DNA from 3 places in the Halobacillus sp. B23F22_1 genome. Region 1 is predicted to be linked to each of the others. Evidence: predicted binding sites of a transcription regulator. Region 1 holds the regulator's gene; each other region holds the start of a gene.
What was found. Region 1 encodes LexA, which represses DNA repair genes until DNA is damaged. Its sites were predicted from a motif close to CGAACATATGTTCG; they were not measured.

Region 1 (7,438 bases):
GAATGTTAAACCAATTATAAAAGAACCAATATAACCAGCTGGACGATTTTTAAAAGTAATTTTACGATCCTTCATAAGGAATTGAAAATTAAATACTCCAATAATAACAAACCCGAAGAAGATGATTAATACAGCGCCTAAGCGTCGAATTAAATCTTCATTTTGAATCAACAGTTGAGCAAAGAAAGAGCCGGAAAATCCTAGAAGTAAAAATATGGTGGAAAAACCCAGCAAGAACAACACAGTATGGAGTATACTGCGTCTCGTCAGCATACCATTTTCGTCCCTTAGTTCACTGACACTCATACCTGTTATGTACGATAGAAAAGCTGGATACAAAGGGAGGACACAAGGTGAAATAAAAGAAAGAAACCCAGCTCCAAAAGCAAGAAATACATTTACATCTGTCATAGTTACACGTCCCCCATCAACATACTCGCCCTTTATTGTATCAGACGGATACTAAAAAAACGATAATGGAAGTGTGAACATATTATGAAACAAAGCTTCCTAAATTATAAAAAAGCCTTCACTCCCATATAATAGAAGTGAAGGCTTTAGCTTTTTTATTTGGTCTGCTGATTGTTCATAGCTCGCATCATCTGATTGATCTTCTTCTGCGAAGGCTTCTGGCCCATTTGCATCATCAATGTACGCAGCATTTGCTCATTAATCGGCGGGTTTTTCTTTAAATAGTTCATCATGTATCTTCTAGCAATGAAGAAGCCTAAAGCTACGCCACCAACTAGAGCTAAAAGAGCAATGATGATTACCCATACGATGCCCAAAGTCATATCAACGTCTTCCTCCTTCGTGTTGTCTCCCATAACAGTATAGTAAAATGATCAGATGAATACAATAGAGCATTTTACGATAACAGACGCTGACTTATAAGAGGGGAAATCCATCCGTAATGTTCTCCGCTTTCTTCAATAATAAAAAACGTTTGATCACACATTCTTAGCGGTTGAAATAAAACCCGTTCTGCTTGCCAGAGGCTGTCACACTGAAATAGACAACAGCAATTCTTACCATCTAGTATATCATAATTTATTTCACAATCGAATAATCTCTCTTCCAAATCTCTATGGTTTCCATGAATTTTTTTCAACCAATCATAGAAAGAGAAATGAGTCGTAATATAATCTAATTGATTCATGTAAATAGGGGAATTTGAAAAATTATGGCATTCTTCGAAAAAACGCTTCAGCAAGTCTACTTTATAATAATATTTTTCAGTAACTTCACGTTTTACAGCGTATACCGCAAATTGCATGCGACCATCCCTCCTTGAAAGTATTATATCGATCAAGGTAGAATTAGTTTGTCACATTATGTCAGCTGCTCGAAGATACTTTTGTCAAATTTTCTTTATGTAAAGCTAACTACTGCACACTTGAAAGTGTGCAGTAGTTTTTTACTTAATTACTCATTAGGTTTTCAGCATGCTTCACAACATTGTCTACGGTAAAACCAAATTTCTCAATAATGGTGTTACCTGGTGCAGACGCTCCAAAACGGTCGATACCGATAACGACTCCATCAAGCCCTACATAGCGCTCCCAGCCAAAGGATGCACCCATTTCAACAGCAAGACGTTGTCTTACATTGTTAGGCAGTACACTTTCTTTATAATCGTCGTTTTGAGCTTGGAAACGATCAAAGGAAGGAACGCTGACAACGCGAACATCATACCCTTTAGTTTTCAGTTCTTCTTGCGCTTTAACAGCAAGCTGGACTTCTGAACCAGAAGCTAAAAGAATGCCATCAGGTGTTTCTTTGTCAGAATCAACAAGCACATATGCGCCTCGTTTTACACCTTCGTACGCTTTCTCTTTTGTCCCATCAAGAGTCGGAAGACCTTGTCGCGTAAGAACAAGAGCATTTGGTGTTGTATTTGATTCTAAAGCAATTCTCCAGGCCGCACTAGTTTCGTTCCCATCAGCCGGTCGAACAACTGACAGATTAGGTACAGCCCTTAAAGAAGAAAGCTGTTCAATTGGTTCGTGAGTTGGACCGTCTTCTCCTACTGCAACAGAATCATGCGTTAATACATAATTAACAGGCAAGTTCATAAGCGCAGATAAACGAAGGGCCGGACGCAAGTAATCGCTGAATACGAAGAACGTTCCAGCATACACTTTCAAACCACCGTGAAGCGCCATGCCGTTTAACGCAGCAGCCATCGCAAATTCGCGTACTCCGAACCAAATATTTCGGCCTGCATAATTATGTCGTGAAAAATCTTCTTCCTCTTTAACAGCTGTTTTGTTTGAACCAGCTAAATCAGCACTTCCGCCGAAGAAGTAAGGAATCGCTTTTGATAAAGAATTAATTACTTCACCAGAAGCTGCACGAGTAGCCAGGTTATCTTCACCTGGTTCAAAGCTTGGAAGATTCTCTTCCCACCCTTCTGGCAGCTTACCTTCTTTAGCTAATTCAAATTCTTCAGCTAATTCAGGATATTTCTGTTTGTATTCATTAAATATGTCATTCCATTCCGATTCTTTTTTCGCACCATTATCTTTCACTTTGTTGCTGAAGTCTTCATACACTTCGTCAGGTACATGAAATGGTTCGTGCCCCCACTTGTAATATTCTTTCGTTGCTGTGACTTCCTCTTCGCCTAATGGCGCGCCGTGAGAATCAGATTTTCCTGATTTGTTAGGTGACCCATAACCAATAACCGTTTTAACTTCAATCATTGTAGGTTGGTCTGTGTTTTGTTTCGCTTTCTCAATAGCATTAGCTATTTCTTCAGTATCTGTACCATTTTCTACACGGATTACTTGCCATCCATAAGCTTCATAACGCTTTTCAACACTTTCACTAAATGAACGGTTCAAATCTCCATCAAGTGAGATATCATTAGAATCGTATAGTACGACTAACTTTCCAAGTCCTAAATGACCGGCAAGCGAAGCTGATTCTTGAGAAACACCTTCCATCAGGTCCCCATCACCACAAATAGCAAATGTATAGTGATCAACAACATTGTATTGATCTCTATTATATTTCGCGCTTAAATGCGCTTCTGCCATTGCCATTCCAGTTGCCATGGCTAATCCTTGACCTAGCGGTCCTGTGGTTGCTTCCACACCGTCTGTGTGTCCATATTCTGGATGACCAGGTGTTTTGGAGTCCCACTGACGGAATTCTTTTAAATCATCAATGGTTACTTTATAGCCGGAAAGGTGAAGCAGGCTATATAAAAGCATAGATCCGTGACCGGCTGATAAAACAAATCGGTCTCTATTGAACCAATCTGAATTATTAGGGTTATGATTCATAAATTGTGTCCATAACGTATACGCCATAGGCGCAGCCCCCATAGGCATTCCCGGATGGCCCGAGCTTGCTTTTTCAACTGCATCAATAGTTAGTGTACGTATTGTATTAATGGAAGTTTGTTCAATACTGTTTGCCAAAATAATTTCCCCTTTCTTCTAGCGCGTATGTAACATGTATTATCGTATAATGAAATGAAGTACGTGACAAGTTTCACAACGGATTTTCTTCAGGAGTCACTCATTTAATTTCCCCCGACCCTTAAAAAATAAACAAAAAACCGCACATCATGTGCGTGCGGTTATTAATGCTTTTTCTCATTTTCTTGCATTCTCTTCAGCTTCTCAGGAGTGACGTCGTTACCTTCGGGATCAACTACTTTCATGCCTTTCAGCTGGTTTTTAAAAGACTTTCGAACGTTTTTTAAATATTCTTGACGTAGTTCCTGTTGTTCTTCTTTTTCTTTATCCGTAAGTCCTTCTTCCTTGGACTTATGAGAAAGCTCATTTATACGATTTAACTTTTCGTTAGAAATCATTTAAAATTCTCCTTTAATGTGAGGATCTAAAGAAAAGACAAGAGTCGATTCGACACTTGTCTTTTCACTATATTAACGCTCTTCATTTAGTTTTTCAAGTGAGACAAACTCTCTGTATCTTCTATGTACAGTAGCTTTTGAAACATCAAACCCTAATCCCCGAAGGGTAGCTGCAATTTCATTAAAAGTAAGCTTATTATCTCTCAGTCTAACGACTTCTTCAATTGGAAACTCCACTCTTTCTCTTCCTGGTGCTAGGTGTTGGTTGGATAAGTTCTTTTGAGGGTTATATCCATTTTCTACTGCTTTTCTCATTCCTCTGCGAATTTTCATATTATGAATCTTTCGCTGATATTCTTCAACTATACCTACGATTTGCAACACCATTGAATCAGATTCTGACATTGTGAATTCACCTTGCTCAGTCAATGAATAGATTTTAACATTTAATTTTTGAAGTTGATGAAACAAAGCTATCTTTGTATTACCACGTCCCAGCCTTGTTTCATCTTGTATAAACAGCACATCAGCTTGCTCAGTTGAAAACAAATCAAGCATCCGAAACACACCATCTCGTTCTATTTCATATCCGCTGGCCTGTTCCTCAATGCATTCTATAATTTCTATAGATCTATTTTCGGCCAATGCTGTTAATTCCGCTTTTTGTCTAGCTAATGAACTTACTTGCTCTTCTTTTTCCGTACTTACTCGACAATATAAAATAGCTTTCATTTACAGTAACCCCTTCTCTGGCCTATTTCATTAAACACTCGTTACCATGGAATAGTATAAGAAAGCCAGGCTTGCTGCAAATAATAGAATATAAGTGACGTCCAGTTTTGAAAGTTTGTTAAACATATTAAACACTCTCCCCATTAAGAACAAGCGTTCCCGAAAACATCTGTTCTCATTTGTTAATTTCATTATATACGAACGTCCGTTCTTGTCAAACATTTTTTTCGAACGCTTGTTTGTGTTTTTGGACAGCACATGATAGAATGAAACTACTATAATCCTATGTTCGAGGTGTTTAAATATGAGTAAACTTTCAAAAAGACAGCAAGAAATACTAGACTATATTAAAGAACAAGTACTATTAAAAGGTTATCCACCATCTGTAAGAGAGATAGGCCAATCTGTCGGGCTAGCTTCAAGTTCTACTGTTCACGGCCACCTGTCAAGGCTGGAAAAGAAAGGTTTTATCCGCAGAGATCCTACTAAGCCGAGAGCAATCGAAGTTATTGAATTAGAGGAAGATTCAAGTATACCTCGTACAGAAGCTGCATACGCCCCTGTTATTGGTAAAGTAACGGCAGGATCTCCCATTACGGCCATAGAAAACATTGAAGAGTATGTGCCTCTCCCTGACTCTTTAGCCGGGGGAGATGACAACACGTTCGTGCTTGTCGTACAAGGGGAAAGTATGATAGAAGCAGGAATACTAGATGGCGACATGGTCATCGTCAGGCAGCAGACGACAGCTAATAATGGTGATATTGTGGTAGCAATGACAGATGACGAAGAAGCTACTGTGAAAAGATTCTTTAAAGAAAGCAACCACATTCGCTTACAGCCGGAAAACGCCACGATGGAGCCGATTATTTTAAATGATGTGTCTATCCTGGGCCGAGTAGTAGGATTATATCGAACGGTACACTAATTTTTTAACTTGGGGCAATAGAATCCCCGCGCATAAAAAATCAGCTGACTTCAATTTGGTCAGCTGATTTTTTATTCTTTCTCTTATATAGTACTAGGGAGAAGCTCTAAAGGCTCATTATTTCAGAAAATACCCTATATTTGCGAATAACCTGAAGTAGTACACTTTAATAATCCTGGCAGGCTGTCGTATTAATCATGTAAATTTTCAGAGGCTACCAGAATACCATCTTCATCTACATAAACATAATCGTTTGGATTCCAAACAACATTACCAAACTCTAGAGCTATATTTTCTTCTCCTTTTCCTTCTTTTCGGCTTTTTAGAGGGAGGCTTCCTAACGCGATGACCCCTGTTTCAGCTTCGCGGAGTTCTATACGATCTCTAATATACCCATTAATGATAATTCCTGCTAAGCCTTTTTTGGCAGCTATTTCTGCTAAGTTCCCTCCTAATAATGCACAATTTTTAGAAGCTGCTCCATCGACAACTAGCACGCTGCCTGAAGGGATTGTTTCCAGCGCCTTCTTAACAAGAACATTATCGTCTTTCACCTTAACAGTGAAAATAGGTCCAAAAAACCTTTCCTTTTTCCCTAAACTTAAAAATGAAGGTTCAACAATTCTTACCTTTTCTGGCACACGATCACATATATCAGCAGTTTTGATGTTCATTATTATTTCCTCCTTCATAATTTTTCCTTCCATTAAAATATAGACTCTCATCTCAATCATTCCGTAAAAAGAATTCATCCTAAATTACTTTCCATGTATATCCGTTTAAATCCTGCAATCCTTCCTAATTATTTAGCTTCATACACAAAATTCTTTAATTACTAGAAACTAAAACCTGTTCAGCATTCCAATGCTAATATACTTATAGCAGCCTGCAAATAAAGAAGAACAATGGCGACGTATAGAAATGAAGCAGTTTAAAAAAATCGACAAAATAAGTTTGTAACCGCCGGCAGAAAATATTTTTCTAAAGGTTTTGATAAATTAAAACAATTATTGTATATTTTATTACAACAATTGTTTTATTAAGGAGCGCATATGATACAATATAATGTCGAACAAGCATTAGAAAAATTGAAACAATATAAAATAACAAAGAACAAAGAAAGCCTACGTCGTTGGCTGCGAAACGGGACGCTAAAAGGCATCCCACCGACCTCTAGAAAAAAAGGATGGAAAATTAATGAATCAGATTTATGGGGGTTTATTAAAGATCGCGTACCAGAGACATCTTTAATAAAAAATAACACAACAAATGTTGTGAAAAATGAAGATTATCGAGAATTCGTACGATCTGAAATGTGGTGGGAACTTGTACGCAAGAACTTATTCGAAGGTGCAATAGAAGTGAAAAAGAAAGATATTCAAATATGTTGTGAACAATTGAACTGCACGAAAGATTTTGAGGAATATCTATGGGGCCTTATTAATGAACACACTTGGCAGGCTACACCACGAATTTTTTATTTACATGATGCTTTTCTATTCCGCAGTCATCGCATTAAAATGAATACGGATTATATAGAGATTAAAGAACAAGTTTTATTTTCTCTGATAAACGATGTTTTAAGTGATAAGATTGACTCTTTTCGTTAATGTATAATTTAGCACAGCGCGCATAAACCTTTCCGTTGTCCCGCGTAGGGAAAAGACTAATATGTTGATTTTGTTGAGCCATTTCCTCATATGAACATTCTTTTAAAAGCCACCACAAAAAATCACTTTCAATTTTTCTTCACGTTTCATATATTTGTGAGTGCAGATTAAGTTATTCCAAAGTACGTCTTGCTTGTACATAAAAAACCTCTTAACGCATTAAACGTTAAGAGGTTTCATTATTAATAAGTTTGTAAATACTGTTCTCTTTCCCATGGGTGTACTTGCGTACGGAACATGTCCCATTCAATTTCTTTCGCTTCAATAAAGTGCTCAAATAAG
Region 2 (7,438 bases), on a different contig from region 1:
TTATCTTACTTAATCGGGCGATAGAAATTGTACATGTCCAGCTAGTTCTTTTTTCTCGCTTGAATGAAGAAAATGGATTAAAACATCTTGATGAAAATTTAAGTGAATTAAGATCTCGTATGGAGGACCTGGATAATTATGAAAACTTATTGAAAAGAAAAATATAATCTATCAGTTAAACGGTGTCTTTTAGAATTTATGACTTCCCCTGCAATGTGATTATAACCTTTTCTTCTCTTCTTTTATCTCAAATAAAGTACACCCTGTACATACATGGTGAAATCTGTAACTTTTATATGACAGGATTCTATTTTGTACGTACAGGGTGTACCCTAATTAAACAAAAAGACACAGACCAAGAGTTTATTACTCTTGATTTGTGCCCTCCTCTAGACTGATAAAACTAAACATACTACCCCCATTTGCTTAAGCAACCTCACAAATCTTAAGATTTGTTATTTTTAGCAACAGACTTCTGCATAACCATACGTTTTTTTTCGGATTGCTTCATACGATGATAATACCTTTGAATAAAATCATCTGTAATCGACGTTGGATAGTACCCCATGCGCTCTTTAATAATATTTTCTATAACCCAAACCTTACGAGTAGCTTTTTCATACTTTATAGCTATTCTTTTTCATTTCGGCAACCTGTTCAACTTCATTAGCCTTATTCGTGAGGAAACGCCAATTGTACACGTCAGATCGATACTTGCGAGCATATTTTAATAAACATAATAACTCGATGGTTTCACGCTGCATTAATTCTTTGGTCGATAAAAAAATATCCTGTTCTGACGGTAACTGCTGAATATTATGGGCCAAACGGTTTCCGTTTTTTAAAATACAGCGCTGCTCTAACTCCATCTTGCAATAAAAACAATAACTTTCTTCAACCTCTGAACCACAATAAGCACAAGTTTTCATTTTCCCCCTCCTTATCGCGGTATTAGCATGTTCTTTAAACTTAATAACTAATTGAAAAAAGAGAAGTAGAAAAAACACGATAAAAGCCGTAGTAAGGCTGTATAACACATAAAAAAACGCACAAAAGACACTAAGCGTTATCGAGGTAAAACCCGTTCATAACACGTTTTTTCTATATAACAAGTATTCATCTATATTGTAGCCCCCTATTTAAACAGGGGGGCTCCTGGCTTATTGATCGTGGAAATAATCCCCATCCAAAACTTCTGTATCATCCCAGGTATATTCATCTAAAAATTCTTCCAGAGTTGTGTCAATTTGTTCTTCTAGCCATTCTTTAGGAAGTTGAATTGTCCCTTCATAACTACCTAACGTCACATAAGAAACCATTGTTTTTCGTACCATTTATAATTCCTCCTTAGCCCCTGCTTGCTTTCAAGCAGGGGCCATTTTATTTATGAAACTTTGTTTAAGAAAACTCTATCCCTAAAATATGATCACTAGCTTTTTGAGCTTTTTGAGATGCTTGGACAATCAAGGTTTTATCATCCTTTAATTTTTTCAACCAAGATTGAATATAAGAAGCGCTATTATCAATGGTGTTATTCTCAATTCCGGTCAATCCGCAAAGCATCGAAGCTCCTAATTCTGCAATTAATTCCTCTTTACTATAGTTTTCACTTCCGAAACTGATTTTTCCTGTTACTCCATCTCGATCTAACCGATCTTTATGCCCTGTGCTGTGGACTATTTCATGAAATAAGGTGCTGTAATATTCGTGCACATTGGGAAAGTCTTTCTTAGGTGGAACATTGACGCGATCTTCAAACGGCACATAATAAGCTCGGCCACTTTGAAAGCTGTAAGATGGACCATTAAAATATTCCCTTTTAATCTTCTCGGCTTCTTCTATGGGGTTATGATCGAACGTTTCATAGGTTCGTTTCATTTCTAACCCTTCCACTTGAGAGCCAACTTCAAAAACTCGATAATACCGCAGCAAAGGGATCTTTTTTTCTTCTTCCGTTTCTTGATCTTCTACGTTGAGCATCTTCCAGAACACCACAATATGAGATTTTTCACCTTTCTTTACCTTTCCTCCAGCTTCTTTGATCTGTTTAAAAGTGGCATACTCGCCACCGTCCAGAAGCATCGTATTAATCCCTCGATAAGGTTTTTGAGTCTTCCAATTCACCGCTATACCATTCGCCCAAGGTTTTCTCCAAGGAACAACCCCTTGCTCCAACTTCTCAATGATTTGGTTTGTGATCATTTCATAGATTTTTTTGCTCATGGTTTTTCTCCTCCTTGTTTTTCCTTTGGAACTCCGAAACGAAATATGTTCCCCAAAGGGGGATTATTTTTCCCTTTTGCTATGGAGAATCTCAAAACACACATAAAAAACCGTCCATACATCATGGAATACCGTAGCGAAAGCGAAGGCTATGCCGTGAAAGTGTATTGACGGTTTTTTCATCTTCTTAGCTTCCAGCAGGAAAGGTTCGGGTGTCCTACCTGCTGGAAGGTTAGAAGATTTGTGCTGTTTTACGATTCGGAGTGCAAAAGGAAAAATAACCATAATAAAAAGCAGGCGTAGGCCTGCTTTCCTCTTCGTCTTGATCTAGGGGTAGCGTCAGGAAAAGGCGAATTTACAATGGTAAGCTCTTTACCCTTATTCAATAAACGGGCGCTTGGAATAGGGAACTGTTTTTGTAGAGAATTTTTATTTGGCAGTTATTGTTCTCGCCCCAATCTAGATCTTAAGTCTGAGGGGTTAATTTGTAAAAATATTGGTTTTTTTCATAAAATTGGTACTAGTTTCACTAGTGAAACTAGTTGTTTTTTTTTACTATAAACATAACAGGGTAAAAGAAATTCAAAAAAGTTAGAGGAGGAAAATTTTTATGTTACAAAAAAGAGCTTTGGTGTTTCTTGCAATGACCGCCACTTTATTAATTGGACTGATGTTATTCCCAATGGCATCTTTGGCAGCTGAGGAAACAGAAAAACAAGACTCCATCGAAGATCTTGAAACTATGACGTATAAAGAAAAAGAAAATTATTTTGATAAGCAAACAAAAAGAATTAATAACTCGTATGAAGTTAATGAAGTTTTCTCTGAAAAAGATGAGAAGATAATAAAGGCTGCTGCCAGATTTGAAGAAAACAAAGTGAAGCCTCAATTTGTCGATCAGGAATGGCGATTTTTTGGTTCAAGAATAAATAACTCTATTGGCATTTCGGGACAAGTGTCAGGCAACGTATATATTGATGTAGGTTGGTGGAACCACACTCTATCAGTCAATGGAACTGTGGACGGTACAAAAGGAGTAGATCAATCTCGTGTTCGTGTCCATTTTGTAAGTTATGGTCTTATTGGAAGTAGTGGGGTGGGTAAAACCAACGATTTTTGGTTGAATTCTGGCTGGGTAAACAACAACTATGCTACCCTGAATACGTCTCACGACTTTTCTGGTAATATCGTTTATCACACTACAGATGTTTATGGGGAGCTACAAAATAACAGAGGTACACTGGTGATTCCAGGAAGAGTCAGATAGAATCGGCAAAAATTAGACGTTGTTGTCAAGTAACATGAACCGTTTTGCCCCTTTGTATATGTCTTGTCCGAAGGGGTTTCTTAGGGTGAAATTTATATAAGATTATACTACAATCGGGTGCTTTAGCTTAATAAGTCAAATCAAAAAATCGGTTCCTAAACTTTATAAAGGAGCCGATTTTTCTTTGTTCCATTTTGCATAACGCTGTAAATATGCATTTTCCTGACGCTTTCCCAACTGGGGGTTTCTTCAAGAAATACGAACCGCCTTAAGGTGAACTTATAAAGAAATCATATTTAGTCAAAAATCGTCAGAATAAAGAGAAGAAATCTTCTTGCTGTTCTTGTCCCTCATTGGTACGTTTAATAAAAGAGGTGATCGCGTTATGAACGACTCCTATAATTATGGCTTTTTTGCTAAAGAAGTGGCATTAAAACTTGATATAAAGTCAAGTACCTTAAGACAATGGGCGTTAGCATTAGAAGAAGAAGGCTATGAATTTCAACGGAATGATAAAGATCAACGCATTTATTATGATCGAGATATTAGCATGTTCTTTGAGTTAAAAAAACTCATCGAAAAAAAGAGAAGTAGACACGACGCGATAAAAGCCGTAGCCAAGCTGTATAGAGACCGAGAAAACGCTGAAAAGACGCTAAGCGTTATCGAAGAAAATTCCGACCATAGCCCGTTTTCTAAAGAAGATGTACAGTCCCTCATTAATGAAGCTGTGGAACATGCCTACCAAAAAGGAAAAGAGCAAGGAGAACAAGAAGCTCAAATGCTTTTCGAAAAAATAGACGAACGTTTAGAAGCTCGTGATCGTCGCTTGCTGGATGGCATAAATCAGAAGGTAGAAAAGTTTTTAACAGCTCCACTAGAAACAGCAGCAACGAAAGAAAAGGATGAAGAGTGGAGTAAAATGGATGAAAAGCTAACTAAGGCACTGAAAGAACTTGAAGAAATGAGAGAGGCCCAGTTACACAAGAAGTGGGGTTGGAAATTCTGGAAATGGTAAAAGGCGAAAAAAGCAGTCCCACAATTTGTGAACTGCTTTTTTCTTATGGAATTGATACGAATAGGCATAAATTCTAAAACTCTCGCATACCTTGCTAATGCTTTAGCATCTAAGAGCAATCATTTTATAAAGGCATTAGCATTACCCCATTCCTATTTTTTAATCAGCCACGCAATAAAATTTTGCTTACCCCCGTCAACTTAGCAATCCTTTGTCTTTAAAAACTTTCCTCAACACTTGATTCATTAATTCTGACTTATTGGAAGCCTGGTCAATAATGGCCAATACGTCAGGATCGAAATAAAACCCTCTATACGTACGTTCCCTTTTACTTTGCTTTTCCTGTCTTAATAATAGATCAATAGCATCAAGAGTATTTTCTTTTCCTATGCTAGCACTAGTATTAGTACTAGCACTAGCTATTCGCTAGTACTAATGCTTTTACCTCCCTAGCACTAAATTTTCCTTGTGCTAGCGTTAGTACTAGCTAGCGCTAGTAATATTGCTAGCTAGTACTAGTAATGTTGCGGACTCCTCTGTCCATGGCCTTTTCTTTTGATCTTGGCCTACTCCCTTGATCCATCTCAAAGCACAAAAAAGCCATACCTCAAAAATTAAAGTATGGCTGTAGTCATATTTTCTAAATGGTTTGCATACCTTGCTAATGCTAAAGCTTTTCAGTATGGTATCAAGCATTAGCATAGCCCCATTCCTAAAAATTCACAGATGCATCAAAGGATAGTAACCTCCGAAATATCCTCAAACAAAAGAGTTAGAACTTCTTTGGACTTCGGGTCAGTGCCCCTCACTTTTTTGGTACTAGGATTCATATCTATCACTTTTATAGATGCATAACTGAAATTAAAACCATTGTGGTACTTTACTTTAACAGTTAAATCATTAGCCATGGATCGCTGCAGCGCAAAGCTGTTTTCCTCCATTTGCTGTTCATCTATAACTGGCTTTTCTATTCGCTCATCTTCTTTCCACACTTCTTTTAACATCTCGATGTGTTCTGGCATCATGATGGACGTCCATTTGATAGTCCCACGATCTTTCATATTAGCCATGGTTTCTCCTCCTAATAACTAGAACATTTGTTCTTATTATATGTAAAGAAATAGGCGTAATACAATAAAAGATTCCGTTACTTCTCATATACCGGAACGAAGTGAAGGCTATGCCGTGAAAGTTTATTAATGGGTTCCTTATCTTCTTAGTTTCCAATGGGGAAAGGCATACAGTTCCTGCCCCATTGGAAGCTTAGAAGTACGATTCGGAATGCAAAAGGAAAAATAACCATAATAAAAAGCAGGCGTACGCCTGCTATCCTTTGTGGTAGTTAGGTTTTCTTTTGAAATTCACCCATAAAAGGCACGTTTCATTCTTTATTATCCAATACTTTATAGCCATCCTCCATGTGATGCCTAGCTTGTCTTAAACGATCACTACACAATTCAAAGAGATTAGGATCATTTTTATCTACAGCTATTACAATATTTTCAGTAAAGAAACGGGCATCTTCTTCAAACTTGAGAAAGTGTTTTTGCGCCTCTGCCGTTGTGGCTGGAGAATTGAGAGCGTAAATCTGATCAAGCATTGCGAGAGATTCGGCCGTTGTTACTTTAAAGGACCGATAATCATCTTGTGTGTCGGTTCCAAAAGCATAAGCCTCTAAAAATTGTAAAGTTTTATCACTTTCTTCAGTGTAACGATTCAGCAGTTCACGGATGGCGGTTTCGTATTCAAAAATAGCGTCTTGCTCAGCATAATATTCTTTTTCTACCACGTTAATTTTGCCTCTTTTTCTTGGCTTTTCTTCAGGCTGCTCTTCAGTGGATGGTTTCATGTCTGTCACTTCTTTTTTTGGTTGCTCTACATTTGTACCTGTAGAACATCCTATAAGTATTCCTAAAAGTAATATGGCTAGGATCAATCTTCTCATAAGACTACCTCCCTTACCCTTTTTTGTAAATTTATGAATTTGCAAGACATGAATATATAGTACAATAGATTCCGGTCATTTATACCCTTTATTTCTAAGTATTTTACAATAGATACATATTTTTATAGATTATATCTCGGTATTGAAGTAATATTAAATAGATTACAAATTAGAATTAGGGGGCTTTTCAATTATGTCTAAATTGGTGTCATGCAAAGCGTGTGATAAGGATATTGCAAAGGGTGTTAAGAAGTGTCCGGACTGTGGGAAGGATCAACGTAACTGGTTTATGAGGCACAAAATAATGACGTTTATAGCTGGTATTATCCTTATATCTATCCTAGGAAGTGCATTAAGTGGGGCTGGAAGTGAAGAAGCTTCAACAGTTAGTAGTGAAAAAGCCACAAAAGCTAAGTCTGAAAGTGAAGAAACCGTCTATAATGTTGGTGATACTTTTACAGCCAAAGGAGATCAGTTAGAAATAAGTCTAACTAAATTTGAAGAGAAGGATGTAGTCGGAGATCCTGATTTTCTTGGTAAGAAGGTATCGGATGGGGGGACTTTTGCAGCCATTCAGTATACAATGAAAAATGTCTCTGAAGAACCCGTCGGCATGTTTGATTATCCTTCGATTAACTTAGTTGATGAAAAGGGTACAAAGTTTGACTCTGATGTTGATGCTAGTAGTGGTTATGCGGTGGAAACAGATATTGATAATTCTAAAATTTTGTCTGACTTAAACCCCGATATCAGTGTTACAGCAACTGAAGTTTATGAAGTTTCTAAAGATAAATTTTCTCAAGGCAAATGGTATATTCAAATAGGTGAAGAAAAAGTTCAAATCAAATAATAGTGCAAATAAATTTAAGGGCAACAACAAATTAGAAAATTATAGAGGTAGAGTCAGGGTAATGGTTCTTATTATCTTGGCTCTTCCCCTACATGAAAAAAATCCTCAATAAAAAAGCACCATACCTCAAAAATT
Region 3 (7,438 bases), on a different contig from region 1:
GAAGGACAGGATGGAGTCGTCTTCTTTAAGCTGACGAGCGACGTTAATTTCTTTATAATTCGAATTTACTTTCAGCCACGGTTGCCCTGTTGTAAATCCTGCTTGAGGTTGATCGCTCCACTGCATAGGGGTCCGGCTGTTGTCTCGAGAAGTGCTCCCCAGCACGTTCATAATCTCGTTATGTGACCAGCCGTCCGCTTTTTTGACCTTATAAAAGTTTTTAGCTTGAACGTCATCGTAATCTTCTATGGAAGAAAAACCGATATTCGTCATGCCGATTTCCTGCCCTTGATAAATAAAGGGGGTTCCTTGCATTAAAAAGTACATGGCAGCCATAGCTGTTGCACTTTCATACCAATATTTCGTGTCATTTCCCCAAGTAGAAACGATACGTGCTTTATCATGGTTTTCAAGAAACAGAGCGTTCCAACCGTCTCCTTCAAGGGCCTTTTGCCAACGCGTCAACGTATACTTTAAAGCGGGGACGTCTAACGGCTGGTCTGCATCTTGATCCCATAAATCTAAATGTTCAAATTGGAAAATCATATCCATTTTTCCGTTTTTACCAACCCACCGGTCAGCTTCTTCTGCACTGACTCCATTCGCTTCACCAACTGACAGGGCATCATATTTACCGTACGTTTCATCTTTAAATTCCTGCAAAAAATCATGAATGCCTTCCTGGTTCATATGCATTTCAAATGAAGAAACATAAGCTTTTCCTTCAGGGTTAGGCAGATCGGGAAGATTTTCTCGTTTTTTAATGTGGCTGATAGCATCGATACGAAAGCCGTCAATACCTTTATTAAGCCACCATTTCACTGTATCGTATAAAGCATCTCGAACCTCTTTGTTTTCCCAGTTTAAGTCAGGCTGTTTCTTAGAGAAAATGTGAAGGTAATACTGTTCAGTTTTCTCATCGTACTCCCAGGCTGAGCCTTCAAAAATACTTTCCCAGTTATTTGGTTCCCGACCATTTTTGCCATCACGCCAAATGTACCAATCCCGTTTTGGATTGTTCTTAGAGGAGCGTGATTCAATAAACCACGGGTGTTCATCACTCGTATGATTAAGCACCAGGTCAATGATCAGCTTCATGCCGCGTTTATGCACTTCTTTAAGAAGCTGGTCAAAATCCTCGATCGTACCGAATTCTTCTAAAATATCCTGGTAATCTGAAATATCGTAGCCATTATCATCTTTTGGAGATTTATACATGGGACAGATCCATATAAAATCAATGCCGAGATCTTTTAAGTAGTCCAGACGTTCAATCATTCCTTGAATATCCCCAATTCCATCTCCGTTTGAATCCTGGAAACTTTGCGGGTACACTTGATAGCCAACGGCTTCTTTCCACCAAACTTTTTCCACAAGTAAAACCTCACTTTTATCCTTTAATTTCGATCATATTCGATCTCTAATCCATAATGGTCAGAAATGACAGGCCCATTCTTTCCATCGAATACTACAGATGATTGATAAACGTTTACCTTTTCATTTGTAAAAATATGATCGATTTTTAAATCTGCTAGATTGTCATCCCATCCAGCAATTTTACCTTTAATTGTACTCTTCCCATTTTGTCTGCCAGCTTCTTGATGCGTATCGATAAATCCTTTTTGAAGGATATAATCATAACCTTCACCTTCTACATTGTCAGCTGCATTAAAATCTCCTAATAGAAAGCAGGGATGGGCGATTTGTTTGGTTAAGCGATCGACTTGGTTGCCGTAAGGTTCGTCCGCATCTCCCCACCAGCCTAAATGGCAGGAGTAGAGAGTGTGAGGAGTCCCGGTTATAAGAAGTGTTGCACCGACAATTTTTCTCGATTTCCAAAAAGCGATCGATTCCGATGAAGTAATGTAAAACTGTTCTGTTTCTTTAACGGGATGACGTGTTAATAATGCAATACCCTCTTCATACACATCATAACCAAAATGAGATACGTCCCAATGAAGCTCGTAATCTGTACTACCGAGGTTTTCTAAGTGTTGAAGCAGAAGTAACCCATAATTATCTTCTCGAATCGTACCGTAAGCAAGAGGAGAGTCCATATGCTGACTCACCTCTTGAAGAGCAACGGCATCGTAACGTTTTTTATGGATGGCTTCGGCGAGCTGGCTGATTTTTTTTAGTTGATTCTCTTCCTGCCAGGCGTGAACGTTAAGCGTTAACAGCTTCATAACTTACGCTCCTAACTTCGTTTGTATATCAGATTTTAACACGTCGGCTTTTGGACCGTAGATCGCTTGAACACCGCGGTCTTTCACGACAAGTCCCATGGCTCCGTCACGTTTCCATTCCGCTTCATCAGCTACAAGCTCCAAATTGTTAACCGTAACACGCAGCCGCGTCATGCATGCATCTACTTCTTCAATATTATCACTTCCGCCAAGCATAGCAATGACTTTATTCGCTTGAGAGTTCTCATCTTCATTTTCATTCCCGGCAGCTGTATTGCCTTCTGGAGGGACAGCATCTTCGATATAGTTGCCTTTTCGACCTGGTGTAGGCAGTTTCAACTTTCGAATCATTAAATGAGCCATTCCGAAGTTTAAACCAAAGAAGACAAGACATGTGATCACAAAGTTTATTAAGTCGCGGCCAATACCGGCATTGATCATTAAAGGCGTCCTCGTAAGAAGTTCAATAATGCCAAAAGCGTGAACACGGAGGTCAATTAAATCAACCATTGCAAAAGCTAATCCGGTCGTAATGGCATAAGCTACGTAAAGCAGGGGAGCAGCGAACATGAACATGAATTCTATCGGCTCCGTAACTCCTGTTAAAAATACTGCTAAACCAGCTGAAAGGAAAATAGACTTATATTTGTGTTTCTTATCTTTATCTACATTTAAATACATGGCAAGCGCAATTCCGATTAAAGAAGCAGTAGAAATAATAACCTGTCCTGCTTTAAAACGAGCAGGAGTTACGTCTTCTTCAAGTTCCTGATAACCTCCCATATCGCCTTGAGCCATCAGGTTATAAAGGTCAGTAGCCCAGGCAAGCCAAAGAGGATCCTGACCAGCAACCGCTTCTCCTGCATTCTGGCCGGTTTGCATAATGTATGTTCCGCCAAGCTCTGTATAATTAATAGGTACCGTCAGCATATGGTGTAAGCCAAACGGAAGCATTAATCGTTCCACAGCTCCGAAAATGAAGGGAGCAATAACAGGTGCGGTGTTTCTTGAAGTAGCAATCCATTCTCCGAAGTTGTTAAGGCCAGTTTGAATCGGCGGCCAAATGAAAGCGAGCAGTAAAGAAACAATTACTGACCCTGCCATCACGGCAAATGGTACAAAGCGTTTTCCATTAAAGAAACCTAAAGCTTCTGGAAGCTTATTAAATGCATAATATTTATTAAATAAGCTGGCTCCGAGGAAACCGGATATAATACCGACGAATACCCCCATATTGAGAGCAGGGGCCCCAAGGACGTTAATGAAATAATCACCAACGACCATTTCATTTCCAACAAGAGACTGGACCGTCGGACTCTCTTCAGCTAACTTATCTGAGCTGACCCCAAAAATTGCCCCGGTTATCCGGTTAATGAAAATAAAAGCAAGAAGGGCAGCGAATGCTCCGCCTGCTCGTTCTTTAGCCCATGAACCGCCAATAGCAACAGCGAACAAGATATGTAAATTATTTATAATCGCCCAGCCAATACCCTCCATAATTCGTGCAATCGCTTGCATAAATGACAGATCTGTAACAACCATATCCAAAGCCTTCCCTAATGAAATCATAATACCTGCTGCAGGCATTACAGCAACAACGACCATTAAGGCTTTTCCGAACTTTTGCCAGAAATCAAACGAAAAAATCGGTAACTGCTTTAACTTTGACATGTGATTTACTCTCCTTTTTAGTATATAGATTGGAATCGTTCTCATAAAAGTTATAAATAAATACGTTTTAATTTATGCAAACGTTTTCGCTGATTTACATATTAAACGATTTCATAAAGGTTGGCAATAAATTTACTGAAGATTTTTTGAAGAAGGGAGTTCAGCGGTGAATTGTACGCTTCTCATTCAGTAAAGATATAAGTCCCCTTTTGAGCAATGGATAAAATCGCCACTGTTCAAAAGGAAATCAACTGGTTATAATAAGAACAAACGTTCGTAATTTGGAGTGGTAGAAATGGATTATTCAAGTTATCCTCGGCATGACGTCCTGTGTATTGATATGCGTTCTTTTTATGCAAGTGTGGAATGCACGAGGCGCGGCCTTGATCCGAGAACAGCTCTTTTAGCTGTCGTGGGAGATCCGAGTCGAAGCGGAAGCATCGTATTAGCCGCATCGCCGGCTTTGAAGAAAAAGCATGGCATCAGCAATGTCAGTCGTTTTTTTGAATTGCCTGATGACCCTCATCTTGTCATTGCACAGGCTCATATGGGAGATTACCTGGAAGTATCGGTGGAAATCACAAAAATGATTATGAATTATGTGCCTCCGGAAGCCGTACATGTGTATTCCGTAGATGAGTTATGGGTGACGATTGATGGGTTAGAAAAGCTTTACGGTTCTCCTTATGACATCGCCCGTATGATTCAGGACAACATCCGCGATCAGTTCGGCATCGAGTGTGTAATCGGAATTGGGGATAATAAATTTTTAGCTAAAGTCGTTATGGATATTCATTCCAAAAAAGCAGAGGACGGAGTCGCAGAGTGCAGGTATGAAGATGTCGAACGGTTGCTGTGGCCTGTGCCGATTGAAGATATTTGGGGAATCGGCAAGCGGATGATGCGCAATTTAAACCGCATGGGGATTGTAACGCTTGGACAGCTGGCAAAACACCCGGTTAAATATTTGAAAAAACATTACGGCATTATGGGGGAACAGCTGCATTGGCACGCCTGGGGCGTTGATTTAAGCCCGGTGATCGGTGATTTTACAAAAACGGCACAAAAAGGTTACGGGCACGGCGTAACATTATTGCGTGATTATAGCGGGGAGGAGCTGCCGACTGTCATCCTCGATTTGTGCGAGGAAGCGTGCCGGCGTGCGCGCAGAGATAAGCAGGCAGGACGAACGGTTCATCTGTCGGTCTCATATTCGAGTGAAACAGGAGGCGGCTTCAGCCGGTCCATGTCAATGGATCTGCCGACGAACATTACGATGGATATGTTTCATTTATGTATGCGTCTGTTCCGTACATTTTACGATGGAGAAAGTAAGATTCGCCGAACGAGCGTGACGTTGACGAATCTCGATGATGACATAGCTACGCAGCTTACACTATTTGACGACCGACCGAAGAAAAAAGATGTCGGCATTGTTATGGATGAAATTAGAGATAAATATGGGTCCACGGCAATATTACGAGCAAGCAGCTTTACGAAAGCCGGGATTACGCCGGAGCGCAGCAAAAAAATCGGCGGCCATTTTGCTTAACCGTGGTTTAGAAAGGATTATGATTCTCCAATCATAATCCTTTCTCTCTTAATAAGGAAGGCTGCTTTTGGGAGTTTGCTTTTTTCGTGAAATAGCTGTGCAGCAGCATGCCTACAATAATAATCAACAGGCCGAGAGCAGCTATCCCGCTTGGAAGCGGAGAAGAAAGCAGAAGAACTTCTCCAAGCATAACAAAAAGAACCTGAGTAGACTGGGTGGCTTCAACAGCAGCCAATCTTCCTTGATGTGTTCGCACGCGGTCGGTTGCGATAAAAAATAATGTGGTAGCTATAACCCCGGAACAGACGCCGACGATAAATGTCTGCAGGAGCTGTTCAGAAGAAGGAGGCCCTACAGTAACCAATCCATAAACACTGAGCAAGATCCATAAGGGCAGACTTGCGACCGTCATCCCAAGCACCCGCTGGAAAGTATCCAAACGGCCTCCGCAAAGCTCCATCATTTTGCGGTTTCCTAACGGATAGGCGAAGGCGGCAATGACCACCGGGAGCACGCCTGCTGCAATCTGAGCTGCATTCAATTGACCAGCCTGTGGCAGTTGAATGAGCATCACACCGAGAAGAATAAACATGGAGATGGATAGAGCCCTGATCTCAATTTTATTTCTTACATGGATTGGACCATGATTCGTCGGCTTCGTTACAAAAAACAAAGGAGCGAGCAAAGTACCTGCCACAATCGTCATTTGCCATGTTCCCGCTACCAGCCATCCCGGGCCGTAGGAAGCAGCATATGTAAGTGGAGCGTAAAACAGACCGAAGCCAATGGTGCTCCAAATCAACCACGGCATAGGACGGCTGAGCATTTCATGAATAACTTGTTTTCCGCTTCCTCTTATATACACAATGAGGATGAGAAAAGGGAGCATGAAAAAGAAGCGCAGCGATGAGCTCCACAGCCAGCTGCCGCCGTCCAGCTCCATTGAACGGTTTAGAATAAACGTAACGGCAAAAAACATGGAAGCCGTAATTCCTAAAATAATTTCCCTCATATCTATGACCTCCCCATTTTATTGTATAGTATAGTATATTTAAAAATGAAAAGATAAGGAGAATGTTTACTGTGAAAGAAGAGCGGATAGACTCCCGCGAAGAGAGCTACACGTCTAAAGAGATGAGTGAACATATTAAAGTGGCACGTGTTCAATTCGGGAGAAATGTGCAAATTATACGTAATAAGAAGAACCTCAGCCTTGAGCAATTAGGGGAAAAAACTGGGCTTGGTCAAGAAACATTAGAGAAGATAGAGAAAGGCGATCTAGAACCAGAGTTATCCTTTGATGATCTCATTGATCTCTCGATAGGACTGAACGTCCATTTGATGGAACTTTATGAGGGAATGTAGTAGTGAGGATTAAGCGAGGATAAATAAATCTTATCCTTCAATGAGCTAAACTGAGCTGTCGTGACTGATGGAAAACAAATGGATTGCGATATTATCGAATTTCCATTATATTAATAGTAATACAACAAAATAATAAGTCCTTCGGGGTCGGGTGAAAATCCCAGCCGGCGGTAATGAACGTAATGAATCATACGTTCCGAGCCCGCGACGGGGAAGCAGCAGCTATGCGTTTCCCCCTGATTTGGTGCATAATCCAAAGCCGACAGTGAGAGTCTGGATGGGAGAAGGAATGAAGAACGCCATAGGTACAGTTGAAATTCTGCAATTGTATCCTTTATTAGGCGCAGCTTTGTGCATTTTAAAAAATGTAGAAACTAAACCCTGGGGAAGTATGTCTTCTTCAGGGTTTTTTGTATGAACTGGGGTGAGCAGATGGATCGTGATCAACACTATATGAAAATGGCCGTTGAAATGGCGAAAGGGACCGTGGGTCAGACCACTCCCAATCCCTCCGTTGCCGCCATTGTCGTCAAGGATAACCAGGTGGCAGGTCTCGGCGTGCATGTGAAAGCAGGAGAACCTCATGCGGAAGTTCATGCTCTTAAAATGGCTGGAGAAAAGGCGCATGGAGCTGATATTTATGTAACGCTTGAGCCGTGCAGCC

Region 2: the regulator LexA is predicted to act here: its motif matches at 5,599-5,612, upstream of ACGTNH_RS20160 (YolD-like family protein).
Region 3: the regulator LexA is predicted to act here: its motif matches at 4,121-4,134, upstream of ACGTNH_RS02795 (DNA polymerase IV).

What each region holds. Positions count from the first base shown of each region.
Region 1 covers NZ_JBIEKE010000002.1:586,078-593,515, forward strand. The annotation lists gene ACGTNH_RS10790 (cytochrome c biogenesis CcdA family protein) at 1-411, opposite strand, end outside; gene ACGTNH_RS10795 (YneF family protein) at 567-794, opposite strand; gene sirA (sporulation inhibitor of replication protein SirA) at 869-1,276, opposite strand; gene tkt (transketolase) at 1,422-3,428, opposite strand; gene ACGTNH_RS10810 (DUF896 domain-containing protein) at 3,593-3,826, opposite strand; gene ACGTNH_RS10815 (YneB family resolvase-like protein) at 3,899-4,558, opposite strand; gene lexA (transcriptional repressor LexA) at 4,863-5,486, shown strand; gene rraA (ribonuclease E activity regulator RraA) at 5,678-6,160, opposite strand; gene ACGTNH_RS10830 (hypothetical protein) at 6,539-7,096, shown strand; gene glnA (type I glutamate--ammonia ligase) at 7,339-7,438, opposite strand, start outside.
Region 2 covers NZ_JBIEKE010000005.1:24,249-31,686, reverse strand. The annotation lists gene ACGTNH_RS20190 (hypothetical protein) at 1-167, shown strand, start outside; gene ACGTNH_RS20185 (hypothetical protein) at 618-929, opposite strand; gene ACGTNH_RS20180 (hypothetical protein) at 1,161-1,334, opposite strand; gene ACGTNH_RS20175 (ArdC family protein) at 1,399-2,223, opposite strand; gene ACGTNH_RS20170 (hypothetical protein) at 2,834-3,490, shown strand; gene ACGTNH_RS20165 (MerR family transcriptional regulator) at 3,876-4,508, shown strand; gene ACGTNH_RS20160 (YolD-like family protein) at 5,240-5,578, opposite strand; gene ACGTNH_RS20155 (hypothetical protein) at 5,890-6,453, opposite strand; gene ACGTNH_RS20150 (DUF4352 domain-containing protein) at 6,644-7,303, shown strand.
Region 3 covers NZ_JBIEKE010000001.1:563,242-570,679, forward strand. The annotation lists gene ACGTNH_RS02780 (glycoside hydrolase family 13 protein) at 1-1,374, opposite strand, end outside; gene ACGTNH_RS02785 (endonuclease/exonuclease/phosphatase family protein) at 1,398-2,186, opposite strand; gene ACGTNH_RS02790 (PTS transporter subunit IIBC) at 2,190-3,857, opposite strand; gene ACGTNH_RS02795 (DNA polymerase IV) at 4,153-5,409, shown strand; gene ACGTNH_RS02800 (DMT family transporter) at 5,441-6,421, opposite strand; gene ACGTNH_RS02805 (helix-turn-helix domain-containing protein) at 6,493-6,774, shown strand; FMN riboswitch at 6,908-7,067, shown strand; gene ribD (bifunctional diaminohydroxyphosphoribosylaminopyrimidine deaminase/5-amino-6-(5-phosphoribosylamino)uracil reductase RibD) at 7,207-7,438, shown strand, end outside.